Regions from separate parts of the Pseudoxanthomonas sp. SGT-18 genome, predicted to be linked through region 1. Evidence: riboswitches for the same ligand, from Rfam matches in the RefSeq annotation. Region 1 holds a riboswitch; the other holds the start of a gene.
The links. A riboswitch is a leader RNA that binds a small molecule or an ion and turns the genes downstream of it on or off. The one in region 1 is predicted to bind cobalamin.

Region 2: another riboswitch for cobalamin. It lies ahead of EIM47_RS06020 (ribonucleoside-diphosphate reductase subunit alpha); the one in region 1 lies ahead of btuB (TonB-dependent vitamin B12 receptor).

The regions. Positions count from the first base shown of each region.
Region 1 is NZ_RRYJ01000008.1:180,045-184,473, reverse strand. Features, by position in the region: gene EIM47_RS12290 (zinc-binding alcohol dehydrogenase family protein) at 1-36, shown strand, start outside; gene bioD (dethiobiotin synthase) at 65-748, opposite strand; gene EIM47_RS12280 (GAF domain-containing protein) at 854-1,339, shown strand; cobalamin riboswitch at 1,414-1,651, shown strand; gene btuB (TonB-dependent vitamin B12 receptor) at 1,772-3,634, shown strand; gene EIM47_RS12270 (DUF885 domain-containing protein) at 3,687-4,429, opposite strand, start outside.
Region 2 is NZ_RRYJ01000003.1:134,354-138,782, reverse strand. Features, by position in the region: gene zapE (cell division protein ZapE) at 1-980, shown strand, start outside; gene EIM47_RS06025 (DUF998 domain-containing protein) at 984-1,595, opposite strand; cobalamin riboswitch at 1,709-1,922, shown strand; gene EIM47_RS06020 (ribonucleoside-diphosphate reductase subunit alpha) at 2,099-4,429, shown strand, end outside.

The DNA.
Region 1 (4,429 bases):
GCGATCGGCAAGACCACCCTGGCCGGCTTCGACTGATGCTGCCCCTGGCGCTGGCCCGGCGGGTTCAGCCGGCCAGCGCCAATCCTGCCGCCATGCGTTCCGGATCGGGCGCCGGCACGTACGGCAGCCGTCCCAGGCAGGGCGCGTCCAGGCGCGCGGACAGCAGCTCCAGGTTGTCCTCGCGGCAGGCCATGTCCGGATCGACCTCGCTGGCGATCCAGCCGGCCAGGCGCAGGCCGTCGGCGGCGATGGCGCGTGCGGTCAGCCGCGCATGGTTGAGGCAACCCAGGCGCATCCCGACCACCAGCACCACCGGCGCGCGCAGCGCACGCACCAGGTCGGCCTGGTCCAGGTCGCCGGCCAACGGCGCGGCCCAGCCGCCCACGCCTTCGACCACGACCACGTCGGCCTGCGCGCGCAGGCGGGCGAAGGCCTCCAGCAGCGGTGGCAGCGCGACCTCGATGCCCGCGGCGCGCGCGGCCAGTTCCGGCGCCAGCGGTTGCGGCAACGCGAACGGGTTGAGGTCGGCGTAGGCCGGGCGCGGCGCGCTGGCCGCCTGCAGCGCCAGCGCATCCTCGTTGCGCCAGGCGCCATCCACCAGCGCGCAACCGCTGGCCACCGGCTTCATCCCCACCGCACGCCGCCCGGTCCGGCGCAGCGCATGCAGCAGGCTGCAGCTGGCGACGGTCTTGCCGGCGCCGGTATCGGTGCCGGTGACGTAGAGGCGGTCGAGGCTGCGCAGGTCCATGTCCAACTCCAGGCGGCCGCACGATGCGGCCGGCGGATCATACGCGCCACGCAGCATCCCGCGATCCGGGCGATGCCCGGCCAGCGCTGCGGGTAACATGCGCGCATGTCCTTCTCCGCCATCCCGCTTACCGGCAGCAAGCCGGAACAGTACGAACAGCTCCTGGCCCAGGTGCGCGGCCTGCTGCACGGCGAGCGCGACCGCGTCGCCAACGCCGCCAACCTGTCCTCGCTGGTCTACCACGCCCTGCCCGCGCTCAACTGGGTCGGCTTCTACTTCTACGACGGCAAGGAACTTGTCGTGGGTCCGTTCCAGGGCCTGCCGGCCTGCGTGCGCATCCCGCTGGACAAGGGCGTGTGCGGCGCGGCCGCGCGTACCCGCCAGACCCAGCGCGTGGCCGACGTGCACGCCTTCCCCGGGCATATCGCCTGCGATTCGGCCTCGCGCTCGGAGCTGGTGGTGCCGCTGGTGGGCGGCGACACCCTGCTCGGCGTGTTCGACCTGGACAGCCCGGAGCCCGACCGCTTCGACGCCGAGGACCAGGCCGGCCTGGAAGCCATCGCCGCCGCGTTCGTGCAGTCGCTACGCTGACCGCACGGTCCGCGGGCATGGCTGCACGGCCTGCCCGCCATCCCGCTCCATTGCCCGCCCCCGCCGATAGGCATAGACTGCGCTCACTTTCGGGTGACCGCGGCATGGGCCGCGGCTGAAACGGGAAGCCGGTGACTCCGCCGCGGCCGCAGGGCCGCGCGGACATTCCGGCGCTGCCCCCGCAACGGTAAGCAGGACAAGTCCGGGCAACACCGCCACTGTGCCCCGCGCATGGGAAGGCGCCCGGATGGAGCAGGCCATGCGCCTGTTCGCCCGCGAGCCCGGAGACCGGCCCGGAAGACGACTGATTGCGATGCGGAGGGCATTGCGGGCGGCAGCCGCGTGCGGTCGCACGCGCCTGGCGTTTGCCTCTCTCCCTCGCAGCCCCACCGCCACCGGTCGCGCGGGCGTGCGCGACAGCAGGAGAGATGCATGAAGCCGTTCCCGTTCCGTCCCCTATGCCTTGCCGTGGCCGCGGCCCTGGCGCCGGCCAGCGCCTGCGCGCTGGAGGCCGCCACCGACCTGGACGAGGTCGTGGTCACCGCCACCCGCACCGTCCAGTCCGTGCACGAGAGCCTGGTTCCGGTGCAGGTGATCGACCGCGCCACCATCGAGCGCAGCCAGGCCGGCTCGCTGCAGGACCTGCTGCGCGGCCGCGCCGGCGTCAACCTGTCCAACCAGGGCGGGCACGGCAAGGTCAGCGCGCTGATGCTGCGCGGCACCGAGTCCGACCACGTGCTGATGCTGGTGGACGGCATGCGCATCGGCGCGGCCAGCAACGGCATGCCGGCGCTGCAGGACATCCCGCTGGACCAGGTGGAGCGGATCGAGATCGTGCGCGGACCGCGCTCGAGCCTGTACGGCCCGGAGGCCATCGGCGGCGTGATCCAGGTGTTCACCCGCGGCGCCGGCAAGGGCCTGCGCCAGGACCTGCGCCTGGGGGTGGGCAGCCACGCCCTGCGCGAGGCCAATGCCGGCCTGTCCTGGCGCGGCGAGCGCGGCTGGGTCTCCGCCCGCGCCGGCCACCGCGAGGAAGACGGCTTCGACGCCTGCCGCGGCACCGCCGCCGGCTGGGGCGCCGGCTGCTATGTCGACGAGCCGGACCGCGACGGCCACCGCAACAACTCGCTCAACCTGCGCGCCGGGACCAAGCTTGGCGAGGACGTGGAGCTGCAAGCGCACCTGCTGGATTCGGACAGCCGCAACGAGTACGACGGCGGCCCGTACAGCGGCAACGAGGCCGACAACCTGCAGCAGGTGGCCGGCGCGCGCCTGGACTGGCGCCTGGGCGAGCGCGTCTCGCTGCAGGCCCAGGCCGGCCGCACCCGCGACGACGCCGAGGGCTATTACCGCCAGGACGGCGCGCGCCGCCTGGTCAACAGCTACCGTACCCGCCGCGACCTGGCCTCGCTGCAGCTGGACGCCGGCTTCGGCGCGGGGCAGCTGTTCAGCGCCGGACTGGACTGGCAGGACGACCGCGTTTCCAGCAGCGCCGGCTTCGAGCGCGGCCGCCGCGACAACCTCGGCGCCTTCGTCGAGTACCAGGGCCGCTTCGGCGCGCATTCGCTGCAGGCCAGCGCGCGCAACGACGACAACGCCCAGTTCGGCAACCACGCCACCGGCAGCCTCGGCTACGGCCTGGCCCTGGGTAAAACCTGGCGGCTGAGCGCCAGCGCCGGGACCGGTTTCAAGGCACCGACCTTCAACGACCTGTACTACCCCGGCTTCAACAACCCCGACCTCGAGCCAGAGCAATCGCGCAGCGCCAACCTCGGCGTGCACGGCCAGGGCGAGGGCTGGAGCCTGGGCGTGGACGTGTTCCAGACCCGGATCGACGAGCTGATCGGCTACGACACCGGCTTCAACCTGGTGAACATCGACCGCGCCCGCATCCGCGGCGCCGAGCTGACCGCGGCCACCACCGTGGCCGGCCTCGACCTGGCGCTGGAGCTGAGCTGGCTGGATCCGCGCAACGAGAGCGCGGGCACCAACGACGGCAACTGGCTGCCGCGGCGCGCCCGCCGCAGCGGTCGGATCGACCTGGACCGCCGCTTCGGCGCGTTCGCCGCCGGCCTGACCGTCAGCGGCGCCGGCCGGCGCTACGACGACGTGGCCAATACCACCCGCCTGGGGGGCTACGGCCTGCTCGACCTGCGCCTGGAATGGACCCTGTCCCCGGCCTGGACCGTGCAGGCCAAGGCCAGCAACGTGTTCGACCGCCAGTACGAGACCGTGGCCTGGTACAACCAGCCCGGCCGCGAGTACGCGCTGGCGCTGCAGTACCGCACGCCCTGAGCGCGCGCCGGCGGTGCGGGCGGCGCCGTCCGTCCGCGCCGCGCCCCGCGGATCAGGGCGCCGCGGCCGCCGCCGGCTTGTCCCTGGCCTCGGCCATGAATGCGCGCACCTCGCGCTGCAGGGTCGTCAGCGGCACCGCGCCCAGGCCGAGGATGCGGTCGTGGAAGGCCTTCTGGTCGAAGCGCGCGCCCAGCTCGCGTTCGGCCTCGCGGCGCAGGTCGAGGATGGTGCGGTAGCCGACGTAGTAGGACAGCGCCTGCCCCGGCCACGAGATGTAGCGGTCGACCTCGTTGACGATGTCGATGTGCGCCAGCGCGGTGTGGCTGGCGAGGTAGTCGATCGCCTGCTGCCGGCTCCAGCCGTACTCGTGCAGGCCGGTGTCAATCACCAGGCGCGCGGCGCGCCACATCTCGAAAGTCAGGCGGCCGAACTCCTCGTACGGGGTCTCGTAGATCCCCATCTGGGTGCCGAGCCATTCGGTGTACAGGCCCCAGCCCTCGCCGTAGCCGGAGAAGTACACCTGCTGGCGGAACTCGGGGCGCGCCGGCGCCTCCAGCGCCAGCGCGGCCTGCAGGCTGTGGCCGGGCGCGCACTCGTGCAGCACCAGCGCCGGCAGGTTGTACAGCGGCCGCGACGGCAGGTCCCAGGTATTGAACAGGCACGACTCCAGGCCACCGCGGCCGGAGGTGTAGTTGGGCGCGATGTCGTCCGGCACCGGGCGGATGGTGAAGCGGTAGCGCGGCAGGGTGCCGATCACGTGGTTGAGCTCGCCGTCGATGCGCTTGGCGTGGTACG
Region 2 (4,429 bases), on a different contig from region 1:
GCCTGTTCGCGCGCCCGGCGGCGCCGGTGCGCGGCCTGTACTACTGGGGCGAGGTCGGGCGCGGCAAGACCTTCGTGGTCGACCTGTTCTACGAATCGCTGCCGTTGCCGGTGTACTCGCCGGGCACGGACAAGCCGCAGGTCAGCAACGGCAAGTACCGCACCCACTTCCACCGCTTCATGCGCGGCGTGCACGAGCGCCTGCGCGAGCACGCCGGCGAGGCCGACCCGCTGGCGCACATCGCCCGGCGCTGGCGCGGCGCGCTGAAGGTGCTGGTGCTGGACGAGTTCTTCGTCACCGACATCGGCGACGCCATGCTGCTGGCGCGCCTGCTGGAGCGGATGTTCGCCGAGGGCGTGACCCTGGTGACCACCTCCAACACCGCGCCGGAGAACCTGTACCGCGACGGCCTGCAGCGCGCCAGCTTCCTGCCGGCGATCGACCTGCTGCAGCAGCACTGCACCGTCCTGCGCTCCGATGGCCAGGAGGACTACCGCCTGCGCGCGCTGACCCGTTCCCCGGTGTACCGCGCGCCGCTGGACGAAGGCTCCGACGCCTGGCTGGCCGAGCGCTGGCGCGAGCTGAGCGGTGGCGACGCGGCCCACGCGTGCAACATCGAGATCGACGCGCGCAAGATCCCGGTGCGCGGCCGCGGCAAGAGCATCGCCTGGTTCGACTTCGCCGCGCTGTGCGACGGCCCGCGCGGCACCACCGACTACATCGAGATCGCGCGCGAGTTCAACACCGTGCTGCTGGGCGGCATCCCGCGCATGGGCGCGGTGAACGAGGACGCGGCACGGCGCTTCGTCAACCTGGTTGACGAGCTGTACGACCGCCAGGTCAACCTGGTGTGCACCGCCGACGCGGCCCCGCCGCAACTGTACGAAGGCCAGCGCCTGGGCGGCGCGTTCGAGCGCACCGCTTCGCGCCTGATCGAGATGCAGAGCGCCGAGTACCTGGCCACCCCGCACCGCGCCTGAGCCTCAGCGCGGCGCCGTGCGCAGGCGCCAGGCGCACAGCCACAGCCAGGACAGGTACAGCGCGACCACCGCTTTCTGCGAGGCCCCGCGCGGCAGCTCGCGCCACAACGCGTGCAGCCACAGCCCGGCGAAGGCCAGCAGCGCCAGCAGCAGCGCCGCCAGGGCCCGTCCGCGCCAGTGCGGATCGCGGTGCAGCGCAGCGGACTGCAGCAGCATGCCGCTGCCGACCAGCAGGAACGCGGCCATCGCCGCGATGCGGTGGACCAGCGCCTCCAGGTCGTCCACCGGGTACCCGGGTGCCGGTCCCGGCCAGGCGGCGGTGGCCGCCAGCGCCAGCGCGCCGCCGCACAGCAGCACGGGCACCAGCGCGTAGCGCGCCCGCGGCTCCAGCGTGCGCCGCAGTTCCAGCGCCAGCAGCACGATGCCCAGGGCCAGGCCGTAGTACCCCGCGCGCAGCCACGCGCTCCAGGCACCGGACAGGTACAGGCTCAGCGGCGCCAGCCAGGGGTCGTATTCCGGGCGCAGCGCCTGCACCGCCACCGCGGCCAGCAGGAAGTGGGCGAGGCTGCCCAGCACCAGGGTGCTGGCCACGGACCTGGGGTCGGGGGCAGGCATGCGCATGCCGGCAGTGTCGCAAAGGCGCGGGGCTGGCGCAGGCGGCGGCCCGGACGAGTCCGCCAACAGGGTGCCTGTTCCGAGATATGGGGTTGCCATGATCCTGGTACCCCACTATCTTGTGTCGCGTCGGTACCCGCGCCGCGGCGCGGGTTTAAAAGGGAAGTCCGGTGGGCCGCAAGGCGAATCCGGCACTGCCCCGCAGCGGTAACCGGAAACGAACCCGCACCAACGCACTGGGCCAGGGCCTGGGAAGCGGCGGAAGTAGGCGGAGGGAAACCTCCACGTCCGGAAGTCCGAAGACCTGCCGACAGCCGCGCCAAGCACACCGCGCGGTGCCGGTCACGGAATCCCCGGAGGGGGGAAGACTGGCGAAGCAGGGTCCGCCGCAGCCGCGCTGCGTCGCGGCCGTTGCGACGCTGCCTTCGCATCCTCCGCATCCGCACCGGATCCGCGTTCCCCGAGGGAGGGACGCGGGGTGCATCACGCCACGGAGGATGCGCATGACATCCCAGGACACCCCCTCGCCGGTCGCCGGCGCGGCCCCGGCCACCGCAGCCATGGCCGCCGCCGGCCACGCGCTTGCCGACGCCCCGGTTCCCACCCCGCCCGCCGCGCGCGCTGCCGCACCGGCCCCGCCGCCGGCAGCCACCACCTGGATCACCAAGGAGGCCGGCAACCGCCGCCTGCCATTCGACCCGGCGCGCCTGGAGCGCAGCATCGATGCGGTCGCGGCCGAGTTTCCCCAGCTGGACATCGGCGACTACAAGCGCGCCGTGCTCGGCTTCGTCGCGCGCAAGCAAGCGCTGTCGGCCGACGACCTGGTCGACCACCTGGTCCGCGAGGCGGAGGCGCGCGTGGACCTGGCCGCGCCGGAATGGGAGTACTTCGCCGCGCGCCTGTACCTGCGCCGCCTGTACAAGCGCGCCAGCCGCAACCGCTTCTACGACGTGGCACGGAAGTACGGTTCCTATGTCGGCCTGCAGGAGAGCCTGGCCGACCGCGGCATCTATTCCAACGACATCCTGCGCGCCTACTCCAAGGAGGAGCTGGAGGAGGCCGGCCGCCTGCTCGACCCGGAGCGCGACAAGCTGTTCACCTACAACGGCCTGTACCTGCTGGCCACACGCTACCTGGCCACCGACCAGGCGCGCAACGTCTACGAGCTGCCGCAGGAGCGCTGGCTGACCATCGCCCTGTACCTGATGCAGGACGAGAAGCCACGCCAGCGGCGCATGCAGCTGGTGGGCGAGGCGTACTGGGCGCTGTCCAACCTGTACATGACGGTGGCCACGCCGACCCTGCAGAACGCCGGCAAGGTCGGCGGCCAGCTGTCCAGCTGCTTCATCGACACCGTCGACGACAGCCTGCAGGGCATCTACGACTCCAACACCGACATCGCCCGCGTGTCCAAGGGCGGCGGCGGCGTGGGCGCGTACCTGGGCTACGTGCGCGCCGCCGGCGCGCCGATCCGCGGCGTGCCCAACTCCTCCGGCGGCGTGGTGCCGTGGATCAAGCAGCTCAACAACACCGCCGTCTCGGTGGACCAGCTGGGCCAGCGCAAGGGCGCGGTGGCGGTGTACCTGGACATCTGGCACCGCGACATCGAGGCCTTCCTCGACCTGCGCCTCAACAACGGCGACCAGCGCCTGCGCGCGCACGACGTGTTCACCGCGGTGTGCATCCCGGACCTGTTCATGGAGGCGGTGGAGCGGCGCGGCGACTGGTACCTGTTCGACCCGCACGAGGTGAAGCAGGCCAAGGGCTGGTACCTGCAGGACTTCTACGACGAAAAGCGCGGCGAGGGCAGCTTCCGCAGCAAGTACCAGGAGCTGGTCGAGGACGGGCGCATCAGCCGCAGGACGGTCCGCGCGATCGACCTGTTCAAGCGGATCATGGTCTCGCAGCTGGAGACCGGGAACCCGTTCATGTTCTACCGCGACGAGGTCAACCGGAAGAACCCGAACAAGCACTGCGGCATGGTGTATTCGTCCAACCTGTGCACCGAGATCCTGCAGAACCAGAGCCCGACCCGGATGATCCAGGAGGTCGTCTCCGGCGACCAGATCGTGACCACGAAGCAGGCTGGCGACTTCGTGGTCTGCAACTTGTCCTCGATCAACCTGGGCCGCGCCGTGGTCCAGGCCGAGGGCCAGGGCGACCTGATCAGCGACGTGCTCGAGCGCCTGGTACCGATCCAGGTGCGCATGCTCGACAACGTCATCGACCTCAACCAGCTGCCGGTGCCGCAGGCGACCATCACCAACCGCAAGTACCGCGCGATCGGCCTGGGCACCTTCGGCTGGCACCACCTGCTTGCACTCAAGGGCATCCACTGGGATTCGAAGGAGGCCGAGGACTACAGCGACGCGCTGTACGAGCGGATCAACCGCCTGGCGATCCAGGCCAGCATGGAGCTGGCGAAGGAAAAGGGCACCTACCCGGCCTTCCCCGGCAGCGACTGGCACACCGGCGCCTACTTCCGCGAACGCGGCTACAACTCGCCCGAGTGGCTGGACCTAGCCGCTCAGGTGGCGGTCAACGGCCTGCGCAACGGCTGGCTGCTGGCGGTGGCGCCGAACATGTCCACCGCGCAGATCGCCGGCTCCAGCGCCTCGATCGACCCGGTCTACTCGGCGTTCTACTACGAGGAAAAGAAGGACTACCGGCGCCCGGTGGCCGCACCCGGCCTGTCGCTGGAAACCTGGCCCTACTACGAGAAGGGCGCGTGGAAGGTGGACCAGTTCGCCTCGGTGCGGCAGAACGCGCGCCGCCAACGCCACGTGGACCAGGCAATCAGCTTCAACCTCTACGTACCTTCCTCGATCCGCGCT